Regions from separate parts of the Streptomyces sp. NPDC017943 genome, predicted to be linked through region 3. Evidence: riboswitches for the same ligand, from Rfam matches in the RefSeq annotation. Region 3 holds a riboswitch; each other region holds the start of a gene.
What was found. Region 3 has a riboswitch for cobalamin ahead of ACH4C6_RS02220 (ribonucleoside-diphosphate reductase subunit alpha). Riboswitches for the same ligand answer to the same signal wherever they lie in the genome.
Positions count from the first base shown of each region.

Region 1: it holds a riboswitch for cobalamin, as region 3 does, so the genes downstream of both, ACH4C6_RS19435 (ABC transporter substrate-binding protein) here and ACH4C6_RS02220 (ribonucleoside-diphosphate reductase subunit alpha) in region 3, are expected to answer to the same signal.
Region 2: it holds a riboswitch for cobalamin, as region 3 does, so the genes downstream of both, ACH4C6_RS07820 (energy-coupling factor ABC transporter permease) here and ACH4C6_RS02220 (ribonucleoside-diphosphate reductase subunit alpha) in region 3, are expected to answer to the same signal.
Region 4: it holds a riboswitch for cobalamin, as region 3 does, so the genes downstream of both, ACH4C6_RS13045 (ABC transporter substrate-binding protein) here and ACH4C6_RS02220 (ribonucleoside-diphosphate reductase subunit alpha) in region 3, are expected to answer to the same signal.

Region 1 covers NZ_JBIRHH010000005.1:561,598-564,857, reverse strand. The annotation lists gene ACH4C6_RS19440 (FecCD family ABC transporter permease) at 1-561, opposite strand, end outside; gene ACH4C6_RS19435 (ABC transporter substrate-binding protein) at 558-1,592, opposite strand; cobalamin riboswitch at 1,643-1,766, opposite strand; gene ACH4C6_RS19430 (hypothetical protein) at 1,860-2,081, opposite strand; gene kdpF (K(+)-transporting ATPase subunit F) at 2,332-2,421, shown strand; gene kdpA (potassium-transporting ATPase subunit KdpA) at 2,430-3,260, shown strand, end outside.
Region 2 covers NZ_JBIRHH010000002.1:625,600-628,859, reverse strand. The annotation lists gene ACH4C6_RS07825 (energy-coupling factor ABC transporter substrate-binding protein) at 1-343, opposite strand, end outside; gene ACH4C6_RS07820 (energy-coupling factor ABC transporter permease) at 340-1,041, opposite strand; cobalamin riboswitch at 1,071-1,256, opposite strand; gene ACH4C6_RS07815 (protein kinase) at 1,359-2,792, opposite strand; gene ACH4C6_RS07810 (VOC family protein) at 3,177-3,260, opposite strand, start outside.
Region 3 covers NZ_JBIRHH010000001.1:508,754-512,013, forward strand. The annotation lists gene mctP (monocarboxylate uptake permease MctP) at 1-1,521, shown strand, start outside; cobalamin riboswitch at 1,660-1,794, shown strand; gene ACH4C6_RS02220 (ribonucleoside-diphosphate reductase subunit alpha) at 1,917-3,260, shown strand, end outside.
Region 4 covers NZ_JBIRHH010000003.1:788,074-791,333, forward strand. The annotation lists gene ACH4C6_RS13040 (FecCD family ABC transporter permease) at 1-600, opposite strand, end outside; gene ACH4C6_RS13045 (ABC transporter substrate-binding protein) at 597-1,622, opposite strand; cobalamin riboswitch at 1,691-1,878, opposite strand; gene ACH4C6_RS13050 (CoA-binding protein) at 1,958-2,368, shown strand; gene ACH4C6_RS13055 (YbaK/EbsC family protein) at 2,470-3,033, opposite strand; gene ACH4C6_RS13060 (XRE family transcriptional regulator) at 3,077-3,260, opposite strand, start outside.

The DNA of each region.
Region 1 (3,260 bases), on a different contig from region 3:
GACGGCCACACCGGACAGCACCAGCCGGGTCGAGGTGATCCGGCCGCCGGTGCGGGCGCTGGCGTAGACGAGCAGCAGTGCGCCGAGGGCGCCCGCGAACGCGGCGGCCGACAGCGACGCCGCCCCGAACAGGGCCACACCGAACACGATCACCACGACGGCGCCAAGGGACGCCCCGGAGGAGACGCCGAGCAGGTAGGGCTCGGCGAGCGGGTTGCGGATCAGGGCCTGCAGGGCGGTTCCCACGACCGCCAGCCCGGCACCGGCCACGGCGCCGAGGAGGACGCGGGGCGCGCGGACGTCCAGCACGATGGTCTCCCGCGCCCGCGACCAGTCCGGTTCCCCCCAGTCGGCGCCCAGGGCGTGCGTCACGATGCCCCACACCTGGCCGGGCGGTACCTGGACCGACCCGATGGCCAGACCGGCGGTGGCGGAGATCGCCAGGAGGACGGCCAGGACGAGGAGGGTGACGGGGAGACCGGCCCGGCCGTCCCGCCCGTCGCCCTGGCGCCGTTTTCGCACGGCGCGCTCGGTACCGGTCTCGACGACCGGGGCCGTCACGCGAAGCTCTCGGGGTGGATGCCGCGGGCCAGGTCCTCGACCGCGTACGCCGAGCGGATGCCGACCAGCGTCGCGGTCAGTGGCAGGACGACGAACCGCTTGTTCCTGATCGCGGGCACGTCCTCGAGGGCGGGTTGGGAGAGCAGGAACTTCTTCTTCTGCGCGACGCTCCCTGCGCCGGCGTAGTCGTAGATCGCGATGACCTCCGGTTTGCGCTCGACGACCTGCTCCCAGGAGACGTCGCCGAAGACGTCGTCGAGGTCGGCGAAGACGTTCTTGCCGCCGGCCAGCCGGATCAGTTCGGTGCCCAGGCTCTTGCCGCCCGCGGTGAAGGCGGACTTGTCGCCGCTGTCGTACACGAAGACGGGGACAGCGGGCTCGCCCTCGACCTTGGCGGCGGCTTTGCCGACGCGGCCCGTGAGGTCGGCGACCAGCTTGTCGGCCCGGTCCGGGACGCCGAAGATCCTGCCGATCGTGCGGATCTCGTCGTAGGTGTCCTTCATCGTCACCCGCTTCTTGCCGCAGTACTCGCGGTTGAGGTGGGTGTCGATGCCGGCGTCGGCGAACGCCTTGCGGGAACGGCCCTCGTTCTCGGCGAAGGCGCTGCCGTAGCCGCCGTAGACCAGGTCGGGCTCGGCGTCCAGGACCGTCTCGAACGACGGTTCCTTCTCAGCCAGTTCCGGGATCTCCTCGTAGTCCTTCTTCAGCTCTGGCAGCACGGCCGAGTCGGGAAAGGCGGTGCCGACCATGTGGTCCCCGAGGCCGAGGGCGAGCATGAGTTCCGCCGGGTGCTGGTGGATGGTGACGACGCGGGAGGGCGGTTTGTCGTACGTCGTCTTCACGCCGCAGTTGTCGACGGTGACGGGGAAGCCCGTGGACGACGCGGCCGTGGCTTTCGCGTCCTCGGTGGTGTCCTGCGACGAGCCGCAGCCGGCGGTCAGCAGGGCCGCGCACAGGGCGGCGGCCGCGGCCGTGGCACGCCGGGCGTAGTGCCTTCGGGCAGGCGGGAACAGCGGGGGACGGTCGTGCACGTGAAGCCTCCTGCGGAGTCCGCGCTCCTCGGATCGGGCCCGCGACAGGGCAGTCTCCTGACTCCCGGATCGACGCTCCCCCTTGCCTTCCCGCGCGGTGCGCAGTGGCGTCTTCAGGGGTGCACTCCCCGGTCACAGTGGCGGGACCGTGCCGGATTCGCACCGGCTTCCTGTCTCCCGTCGCGGCGATGACCCGCTGATCCTACGATCCGCCCAGCTCGCGTCAAAAGGGCGCGTATATCGGCGCGTACGCCCCCACGCCCTCCGTCATGCCTCGCGGACCGCTCGCAGCACCAGCCGCTCGGCGTTCTCGTCGTAGGGGCGGCCGTCGAAACCACCGAAGATCTCCACCTGGCCGAACCCCGCCTCCTCGGCCATGCGCCGTAGCTCGACCGCGCTGTACACGAACCACACCAGGGTCGTCCGCGTCACCCGCTCACCCCGGAGGAGAGCCCAGTCGCTGCGCAGCCGTGCCCAGCCGTCCAGCACGCTGTCCGTTCCACCGTGAGCCCGCTCACCCCTCGGACTGTGCGCCGTCAGGGTTCCGTCAAAGCCGGAGGTCTCGCCGTCAGGGAGCCGTCAACGACCGGTCTGATCCGGCCACGGATGCGCTTTTCTCGTGCTGTCCGTTCAACCGAACCTCACCTCAGGAGTTCGCGATGGCCGATCTGGCCTTCGTCGTCACCACGATCGCGGTGTTCGCGCTGGTGGCTCTTGTCGCCAAGGGGGTGACGAAGCTGTGACCGCCGAGAACATCGTCGGCCTCGTCGTGGCCGTCTCCCTGCTGGGCTATCTCGTCCTCGCCCTGATCTTCCCGGAGAGGTTCTGAGACAAGCGATGGGTCCCGTACTCGCGGGCGTGCTCCAGCTGCTGGCTCTCATAGCGGCGCTCGCGCTCGTCCACAAGCCCCTCGGCGCCTATATGGCCAAGGTCTACACCTCCGACAAGCACCGGCGCGTCGAGAAGTGGATCTACAAGGGCATCGGTGCCGACCCCGACACGCAGATGCGCTGGCCCGCGTACCTGCGCGGCGTGCTCGCCTTCTCGGCCGTCGGCGTCCTGTTCCTCTACCTGCTCCAGCGTCTGCAGGGCCATCTGCCGGGCTCGCTGGGCTTCGCCGCCATCGACCCGGACCAGGCGTTCAACACCGCCGCGTCGTTCGTGAGCAACACGAACTGGCAGTCGTACTACGGCGAGCAGGCCATGGGCCACGTCGTGCAGACCGCCGGTCTGGCCGTGCAGAACTTCGTCTCGGCCGCCGTCGGCATGGCCGTCGCGGTGGCACTGGTGCGCGGGTTCGCGCGCTCGCGCACCGGTGAACTCGGCAACTTCTGGGCCGACCTGGTGCGCGGTGTCGTCCGTGTCCTGGTCCCGATCGCCGTGGTCGGCGCGCTCGTGCTCGTCGCGTGCGGTGTGATCCAGAACTTCTCCGGCATCCACGAGGTCGGCCAGTTCATGGGCGGCACGCAGCAGTGGAACGGCGGTGCGGTCGCCTCGCAGGAGGTCATCAAGGAGCTGGGCACCAACGGTGGCGGCTACTTCAACGCCAACTCCGCCCACCCCTTCGAGAACCCCACCCCCTTCACCAACCTGTTCGAGATCTTCCTGATCCTGCTGATCCCGTTCTCGATCACGCGGACCTTCGGCCTGATGGTCGGCTCGGTCAAG
Region 2 (3,260 bases), on a different contig from region 3:
CCCCGGCGGCCGGGGGAGCGGCCGCCGCCTCCCGCTCCAGCGCCCGCTGTTCGCCCTGCCGTCGTCCCCGGCGCAGCCCGAAGTAGTAGGCGAGGACACCGGCGCCGAGCGCGGCCTGGAGGGAGAACAGGACCGACTCGATCTCCCCGGACGGCGGTTCGTACAGGGGGGAGAACCACGGCTCGTAGTCGGGCTCGATCTCGGTGATCGCCGTCTCGGCCTCGGCGTCGGCGCCGGTGAAGGGCTCCTCCTTGTGGTCGCCGAGGCCGAGCACGAGCGGCAGCACGGCGAGCGCGGCCACGACGAACAGCAGCAGCAGGTTGATCTTCGTGTTCCGGCTCATCGGGCCACCGCCTCGGTCTCGTCGCGCGTCTCCTTGGCGGTGAGCAGCACGCCGAGCCGCGTCAGCTCGCCCTTGCTGGACTGCACCAGCAGCCGCATCACGAGGACCGTCAGCAGTCCCTCGCTCACCGCGAGCGGGATCTGCGTGAGGGCGAAGATGGAGCCGAACTTGCCGAGCGCGCCCAGGAAACCGCTGCCCGGGTCGGGGAAGGCGAGCGCCAGCTGCACGCTGGTGACGCAGTATGTGGACAGGTCGGCGACGAACGCGCCGCAGAACACCGTCACCATCAGCGGCACGTCGAACCGCCGCAGCAGCTTGTACACGGCGTACCCGGCCCAGGGCCCGACGATCGCCATGGAGAAGACGTTGGCGCCGAGCGTGGTCAGCCCGCCGTGGGCGAGCAGCAGCGCCTGGAAGAGCAGGGTGATGGTGCCGAGCACGGTCATGACGGGCGGCCGGAACAGGATGGCCCCCAGGCCCGTGCCCGTCGGGTGGGAGCAACTGCCCGTGACGGAGGGCAGTTTCAGCGCGGACAGGACGAACGTGAAGGCGCCGGAGGCGCCGAGGAGCAGGGTGCTCTCGGGGTGCTCGCGCACCTCACGGGTGAGTGACCGGACCCCGTGGACGACGAACGGCGCCGACGCGACGCCCCAGGCGACCGCGTGCGCCGGAGGAAGGAAACCCTCGGCTATGTGCATGGCTCAGCAGACCCTCTCCAGCACCTCGTGGATGGTTGACGCGCCTTGGCCGGTCTCCTGGCTGACGGGTACCACCGCCCGGACTCCGCCTTCCCGGGTCACAAGGACCCAGTGGCTGCCCGCGAGGGCCGGAGCCGGACTTCCCGATTCACAGTGGCGAGGGCCGCACCGGCATCACACCGGATTTCCCGTTCACCAAGGCCAGGTGACAATAAGGCCCGGATCAGGACGAGCACAACCCGCACCCGGGGGCGCGCGAGGGGCGCCCCCTCGCACACCGGCGCACCTGGGGCTCCGCCGGGGGAACGCCTCGTGGGTCAGTCGTCGCCCTCGTCCCCGCCGTCCTCGGCCTCGCCGTCCCCCTGCTGCGCGGGCGGTTGCTCCTGCTCCGGCTGCTCCGCCTCCGCCGGTGGCTCGGCGCCCGCGTCCGGCGGGGGTGCGGTGCTCTCGGCGGCCGGAGAGGGCGGGGCCTGCTCGACCGGCGTCGTGCCGGGCGGGGTGACATCGGCCACCGTCCCGGTGGCCGGCGTGGCGGCGGCCGGGCCGGAGTCCGGCCGCGATCCCGACGCCGGGCCGGAACTCGCCGCGGCGGTGGGGGTGCTCGCGGTGGGCGAGGGGCCCGGGTCGGTGCCCTCCGTGGCGGTGTCGTCCGGCGAGAACCACTGCATGCCGATGAGCATCGCGGCGACGAACAGCGCCGCGGCCGCGACCGCGGCGACGGCCTTCGAACGGTTTCCGCTCCCCCCGCCGCGTCGCCCACCGCGCCCGGGACGCGCCGCCTGCGCCGCGCGGGCCGCGCTGCGCGACCCGGGTGCCGCCGGCAGCGCGTACGTGGTCGGGCTGCTCGCCCCCGCGCCCGCAGGGGTGCCGTGAGCGGCCGGTGCGGGCCGGGGCCGGGACCGCCCGGGCGCCGACATCTCCGGCAGCGGCTCGGGCAGCCCCCGCCAGGCGCCGCCCGCGAACCACTCGGCCGCCTGCTGCGCGGTGGGCCGGTCCTCGGGCTGCTTGGCGAGCAGGCCGAGCAGGTAGTTCTCGAACGCCGGCGGCAGACCGGAGACGCCCAGCTCGCGGGGCGGCACCGGAGCGGCGTCGAGGTGCTGGTGGAGCAGGGCGACGGCGCTGTCCGCCTCGAACGGGGGGCGGCCGCTGAGGAGCTGGTAGAGCACGCAGCCCAGCGAGTACATGTCGGAGGCGGGGCCCGCGGGTTTGCCCAGGGCGCGTTCGGGGGCCAGGTACATCCCCGTGCCGACGATCTGGCCGGTGGCGGTGAGCGCGGCGCCGGGGTCGTCCATGAAGCGCGCGATGCCGAAGTCGCCGATCTTCAGGGTGCCGCGGGCGTCGAGCAGCAGGTTGGCGGGTTTCACGTCCCGGTGCACGATGCCCTGTGCGTGCGCGGCGGCGAGGCCGGCGGAGGCCTGTGCCGCCAGGACCGCCACGCGCTCGGCGGGCAGCGCGCCCGACGTGGCGAGCAGCTGGGAGAGACTGTCGCCGTCGACGAGCTCCATCACCAGGTAGAGCCGGTTGTCGAACTCGCCGAAGTCCAGCACGCCGACCACGTGGGGGTGGTTCAGGCGCCCGGCGGTCTGGGCCTCCAGCCGGAACCGCGAGGTCGCGGTGGCGTCGGTGTCCTGGGGCAGCAGCAGCTTGACGGCCACCGCTCTGGCGAGCGTCTCGTCGTACGCACGCCAGACCTCTCCCATTCCACCGCGCCCGATCTCCACATCCAGCCGGTAGCGGCCCGCTAGCAGCACTCGTCCTCGTCTCACGCTCAGGGGAAGGTCCGCCGCCGCAGACCGAACTCCCCGCGCATGCACGGAGATTGCCGAGGGCTGCCGCAGCCGCCCCAGGATACTGGCGCCGCGCGCCCCCGCGATCCCCCGGCGGAGGCGGCCCTTCCACGCCCGGGAGGGCGGGCTGACCACCAGGGGCCGGACGCGGCCCGCGGCCCCGCAGGACGTGCTCTCGCGGTGTGGTGGCGGGGGCCTGCCGGCGGCCGGGGTGGGGCGGGTCGGCCCGGCGGTCGGGGGCCGGGTGGCCCGTCGTGGCCCGACCGGGGCCGCGGGCGTCACGGCGTAAGCCCCTGTGATCAGCGGCGGCCCGCGGGCCCCGTCAAGAGGCCCGGCGCCGTGGGGCGTTCAGTCCTCCGACGGGGCGAGCAGCACGAACTCCGCTCCCGCCGGGTCCAGGCAGACGGCCAGCCTGCCGACGCCCTCCATGTC
Region 3 (3,260 bases):
CACAGCCTGGACGAATGGGGCCTGGGCGGCCGCTCGTTCGGCACCTGGATCACCTGGTTCCTGCTCGGCGGCGACCTGTACACGGCCTACACGTTCGTCGCGGTACCCGCGGCGATCTACGCGGCCGGCGCGGCCGGCTTCTTCGCCGTGCCGTACACGATCCTGGTGTACCCGCTGATCTTCACCTTCCTGCCCCGCCTGTGGTCGGTCTCCCACAAGCACGGCTACGTCACGACCTCCGACTTCGTGCGCGGCCGGTTCGGCTCCAAGGGGCTGTCGCTCGCGGTGGCCGTGACCGGCATCCTGGCGACCATGCCGTACATCGCCCTCCAACTGGTCGGCATCCAGGCCGTACTGGACGTGATGGGCGTCGGCGGCGGCGAGAACACCAACTGGTTCATCAAGGACCTGCCGCTGCTGATCGCGTTCGGCGTGCTGGCGGCGTACACGTACTCCTCGGGCCTGCGGGCGCCGGCGCTGATCGCGTTCGTGAAGGACACCCTGATCTACCTCGTCATCGCGGTGGCGATCATCTACATCCCGATCAAGCTGGGCGGCTTCGACGAGATCTTCGCCAAGGCCGGTGAGGCGTACAGCCAGACCAACCCGGCCACGGGTGCGCCGCGCGGTGCGCTGACGCCGCCGGAGGCGGGCCAGTGGACGTACGCCACGCTCGCGCTGGGCTCCGCGCTGGCGCTGTTCATGTACCCGCACTCGATCACGGCGACGCTGTCCTCGAAGAGCCGTGAGGTGATCCGCCGCAACACCACGATCCTGCCGCTGTACTCGCTGATGCTGGGCCTGCTCGCGCTGCTCGGCTTCATGGCGATCGCGGCCGGCATCAAGGTGCAGAACGGGCAGCTGGCGATCCCGCAGCTGTTCGAGACGATGTTCCCGGACTGGTTCGCCGGTGTGGCCTTCGCGGCCATCGGCATCGGCGCGCTGGTGCCCGCGGCCATCATGTCCATCGCGGCCGCGAACCTGTTCACCCGCAACATCTACAAGGACTTCCTCAAGCCGGACGCCACCCCCGCGCAGGAGACCAAGGTCTCCAAGCTGGTCTCGCTGCTGGTGAAGGTGGGCGCGCTGGTCTTCGTCCTCACCATGGACAAGACGGTCGCCATCAACTTCCAGCTGCTGGGCGGCATCTGGATCCTGCAGACCTTCCCGGCCCTGGTCGGCGGCCTGTTCACCCGCTGGTTCCACCGCTGGGCGCTGCTCGCGGGCTGGGCGGTCGGCATGGTCTACGGCACCCTCGCCGCCTACGGCGTGGCCTCCCCGACGCAGAAGCACTTCGGCGGCTCGTCGAAGGAGATCCCCGGCATCGGCGAGATCGGCTACATCGGCCTCACGGCGTTCGTGCTGAACGTGGTCGTGACGGTCGTCCTGACCTTCGTCCTGAAGGCGGTGAAGGCCCCCGACGGCGTCGACGAGACCAAGCCGGAGGACTACACGGCCGACGCGGGCGACCCGGGAGTCCAGGTGGAGCTTCCGCCGGCCACCGCCGGATCGTCGCACTGACCCGAACGGCGCGGCACGCCGCGACCACCGAACGGCGGGCCGCCGTGACCGAACGTCACGGCGGCCCGCCGTCATGTGAAGCCGACACTCCGACACCCCCGCGACACTACATCTGGGGGTGCCACCCGGGCCCGGCACAAGATGTATGCTCATGCTCGCTGTCGCCGCAGGGGAATCCGGTGCGAATCCGGAACTGTCCCGCAACGGTGAACCCATGCCCCTCTGCGCGCATGACGGTCAGTCCGAGGACCTGCCGACAGTGCACCCGGCCGCCGGCCGGTGTGCCCTGACGTCCGGGCCTCGTGGAATGGGCCGGTGGACGCGTGACGCCGTGTGCGTCCGTGTGCTGCCCCCTGCCCTCGGCGAGGCCCCGTGCCGAGCGAGGGAGAGCCCCCGTGACCATCGCGCCAGCGGATCCGGCCGCAGCCGCCGAACCGGAGCAGGACGCTCCCGGTGCCGCGCTGCTGCGGACCCTGACCGAACTGACCGCCGACCTCCCCGACGCCGACCCCGGCCGGGTCGCCGCCGCCGCGCTGCGCGGCCGGTCCGCGCAGGCGGACGAGCGGGAGCTGCGGGACCTGGCGACGGAGGCGGCGGCGGGCCTCATCTCGGAGGACCCGGCCTACTCCCGGCTGGCCGCACGCCTGCTGACCATCGGCATCCGCGAGGAGGCCGCCTCGCAGGGGGTCACGTCCTTCACCGGGTCCGTCGCGGTCGGCCACCGCGAGGGGCTCATCGCCGACCGCACCGCGGAGTTCGTACGCGTCCACGCCCCCCGCCTCGACGCGCTGGTCGACGGCGCCGCCGACGACCGCTTCGGCTACTTCGGCCTGCGCACGCTGTACAGCCGCTACCTGCTGCGGCACCCGATCACCCGCAAGGTGGTCGAGACACCCCAGTACTTCCTGCTGCGGGTGGCGAGCGGCCTCGCCGAGGACGACACCGCCCGCGCGGTGGACGAGGTCGCGGCGCTCTACGGGCTCATGAGCCGCCTCGACTACCTGCCCTCCTCCCCCACCCTCTTCAACTCCGGCACCCGGCATCCCCAGATGTCGTCCTGCTACCTGCTCGACTCCCCCCAGGACGAGCTGGACTCGATCTACGACCGCTACCACCAGGTCGCGCGCCTGTCGAAGCACGCGGGCGGCATCGGCCTGGCCTACTCCCGCATCCGTGCCCGGGGTTCGCTGATCCGCGGCACCAACGGCCACTCCAACGGCATCGTCCCGTTCCTGAAGACCCTCGACGCCTCGGTCGCCGCGGTGAACCAGGGCGGCCGCCGCAAGGGAGCCGCCGCGGTCTACCTGGAGACCTGGCACGCGGACATCGAGGAGTTCCTGGAGCTGCGGGACAACACCGGCGAGGACGCCCGGCGCACGCACAACCTCAACCTGGCGCACTGGGTGCCGGACGAGTTCATGCGGCGCGTGAACGCGGACGCGCAGTGGTCGCTGTTCTCCCCCTCGGACGTGCCCGAACTGGTCGACCTGTGGGGCGAGGAGTTCGACGCCGCGTACCGTGCGGCCGAGGCGAAGGGCCTGGCGCGGAAGACCCTGCCCGCCCGTGAGCTGTACGGCCGCATGATGCGCACCCTCGCGCAGACCGGCAACGGCTGGATGACCTTCAAGGACGCCGCCAACCGCACCGCCAACCAGACGGCCGAGCCCGGCCACGTGGTGCACTCCTCCAACCTCTGCACGGAGATCCTCGAGGTCACCGACGACGGGGAGACGGCGGTC
Region 4 (3,260 bases), on a different contig from region 3:
CAGCCAGAACAGCACGCCGCGGGTCGTCTCGGCGTCGGCCGAGGTCATCACGACGAACGAGGTCAGCGCGGAGAACAGCTGCATGGCGGCCACGCCCGCGAGGACGACCCGGTCGGTGGTGCCGCCGAGGGTGTGGCTGAGCAGCAGCACGAGCGCGAAGGAGACGAGGGCGCCGAAGAACGCGCCCGCGGACACCGACACGGCACCCCCGCCGACGCCCAGCACGACGACGGCGACCGCTCCCGTCGAGGCGCCGGAGGACACCCCGAGCACGAACGGGTCGGCCAGCGGGTTGCGCAGCAGCGACTGCATCACCGCCCCGCACACGGCGAGTCCGGCCCCGCACACGGCGGCGAGGAGGGTGCGCGGCAGCCGCAGCTGCCAGACGATGCCGTCCCGCACGGGCGTCAGCCCGGACTCCCCGAGGCCGAGATGGGCGGCCACGACCGACCACACGTCCCCGACGCCGATGTCGGCGGGGCCGATCGTGATGGCCGCGGCGACCGAGACCACGAGGGTCACGGCTCCGGCCGCGCCCAGCGCGAGCCCGGCGGCGCGGCGAGGGCGGACGCGGGGGCCGGCCGGATCCGGGGCGGTCACCCGGCCAGCCCGAACCGGCGCAGCCCCGCGGCCACCTGCTCCACTCCCTCGACCGTGCGGATGGTCGGGTTCATGGCCTGCCCGCTGAGCAGCACGTACCGCCGGTGGCGGACGGCGTCCATGGTCCGGGTGACCGGGTTGGACTCCAGGAAGGCGATCTTCTTCGCGGCCGATTCGGCGGTCTGCGACGTGCGGGTCAGGTCGCCGATGACGAGGACGTCCGGGTCGCGGTCGGCGACCGTCTCCCAGTTGATCTGCGGCCACTCGTCGTGGGTGTCGTCGAAGACGTTCTGCGCGCCGAGGGCCCGGGTGATGATGCCGGGCGCGCCGCAGCAGCCCGCCATGTAGGGCGAGTCGGAGTTGGCGAACCAGTACAGGAGGGTGACCCGGGAGGCGTCGAGGCCCGCGGTGGCCTGGTCCATCCGCCGTTGCAGGGAGGCCACGAGCCGGTCGCCGCGTTCCCGCTCGCCGAACATCGCGGCCAGGTCGCGCACTTCCCGGTAGACGGTGCCGATGCCGAGGGGCTTGCCGCGGGAGCCGTCGCCGCCGGAGCTGTTGTCCTTGCCGGCGCAGTCGGACGGGGAGACGTAGGTGGGGACGCCGAGCTTCTCGAACTGTTCCCGGGTGGCGACGCCGCCCTTGCCGAGGGTGGAGACGAACGAGGCGGTCACGAAGTCGGGGTCGGCGTCCAGGACCCGCTCGAAGGAGGGGTTGTTGTCGGCGAGCCGCGGCACCTCGGCGTTCTCCTTCTCGAGCCCTTTCATCACGGGGTCGGTCCAGGTGGCCGTGCCGGCGAGGCGGTCGGCGAGACCGAGGGAGAGCAGGATCTCGGTGGTGCCCTGGTCGAGGGAGACGGCGTGCCGCGGCGGGGACTCCACGCGGACCTCGTGCCCGCAGTTGCGGAGGGTGACGGCTGTCTTCCCGTCATGGCGGCCGGAGGGTTCCGTGCCGCCGCAACCGGCGAGGAGCAGGGAGCAGACGGCGAGCAGGGCGGCCGCGCGGGCGGGTCGGGCGAGGGGCACGGGGAACCAGTCCTCGGTCGTCGAGGGCTCGGTCGCGGAGCCCGGTCGTACAGTGCTCCCCCGCCGCGTCGGCCGCGGGGGCCGCCAGCAGGTCTTCGGACTCGGGTTCGTCCGGATCGGGGCGCCTTCCCGGACACGCGGTGCGTCCAGTGGCCGAGGCCCCGCCCGTCCCCCTCACCGCTGCGCGTCAGTTCCGGATTCGCACCGGATTCCCTGACCCACGTACATGGGTTCGACTGGCCTCGGCAAGCTATCACGGGGGTGCCGGGGAATCACCGGGCTGCCCGGGCCGTTGACCGGGAACAGTTCCTTTGCGACTCCCGAGGAGGTCACCGGTGTACGGCGACGAGGCAGCGGTCCGCAGGATTCTCACCGAACTCGGCGACACCTGGGCCGTGGTGGGCCTGTCGTCGAACCGGCAGCGTGCCGCGTACGGCGTGGCCGCGACGCTCCAGCGCTTCGGCAAGCGCGTGGTGCCGGTGCATCCGAAGGCGGAGACGGTGCACGGCGAGCAGGGGTACGCGAGCCTCGCGGACATCCCCTTCGAGGTGGACGTCGTGGACGTCTTCGTGAACAGCGACCTGGCCGGCGCGGTCGCGGACGAGGCCGTCGCCAAGGGCGCGAAGGGTGTCTGGTTCCAGCTCGGCGTCGTCGACGAGGCGGCGTACGAACGGACCCGCGCGGCGGGTCTGGAGATGGTGATGGACCGCTGCCCGGCCATCGAGATCCCCCGACTGGGGCGGTGACGAGGGCCGTCGCCGCGCTGTAGGCGGCCTCGGTGGACCGCTTGGTGCCGGAGACGGAGACGCGGGCGTTTCGCCGAGCAGCGCCCGGGCGCGGCGGCGCGCTACGGAACGGGAGCTCCGAGGCCCTCCACGACCTCGGCGCCCGGCAGTTCGGCGAGGGCCTTGCCCGGGACCAGCAGCTTGCCGCGGCGCCGGCCGCTGCCGACGAGGACGTAGGGCAGGTCGACCACGGCCGCGTCCACGAGGACGGGCCAGTCGGCGGGCAGCCCGATCGGGGTGATGCCGCCGTACTCCATGCCGGTCTCACCGGTCGCGGTGTCCATCGCGGCGAACGAGGCCTTGCGGGCGCCCAGTCGGCGGCGGACCACGCCGTTGACGTCGACCCGGGTGGTGGACAGCACGACGCACGCGGCGAGCGTGGTCCCGCCGCCGCGCTTGCCCGCGACGACCACGCAGTTGGCGGAGCGCTCCAGCAGGTCCTGCCCGTAGTGCTCCACGAAGGTCGCGGTGTCGGCCCAGGCGGGGTCGGTCTCGACGTAGACGATCCGGTCGGCGGGGACGCTGCCCCGCCAGTGGCGTACGGCGTCGGCTACGGGGGCGGTCAGCTCGTCGAGGCAGGCGGGGGCGGGCCGGGCGTCGTCGAAGTGTCCGAGGGGTGCGCGCATGGCCGCACGCTAACAACACCGCGGGGCCCGCCGCCCGGGCGTCTCAGGAGACGGGCGGCACCGAGACGGCCATGACCATCTCCATCGGCACGTCCCCGGTGTTGCCGTACGTGTGGGGCACGCCGGCCTCGAAGTGGACGCTGGCGCCGGCGGGCACCCGGTGCTCGGCCCCGTCGACGGTGAGCGTCAGCTCCCCGGCCGTGACGTGCAGCAGTTCGGTCGTGCCG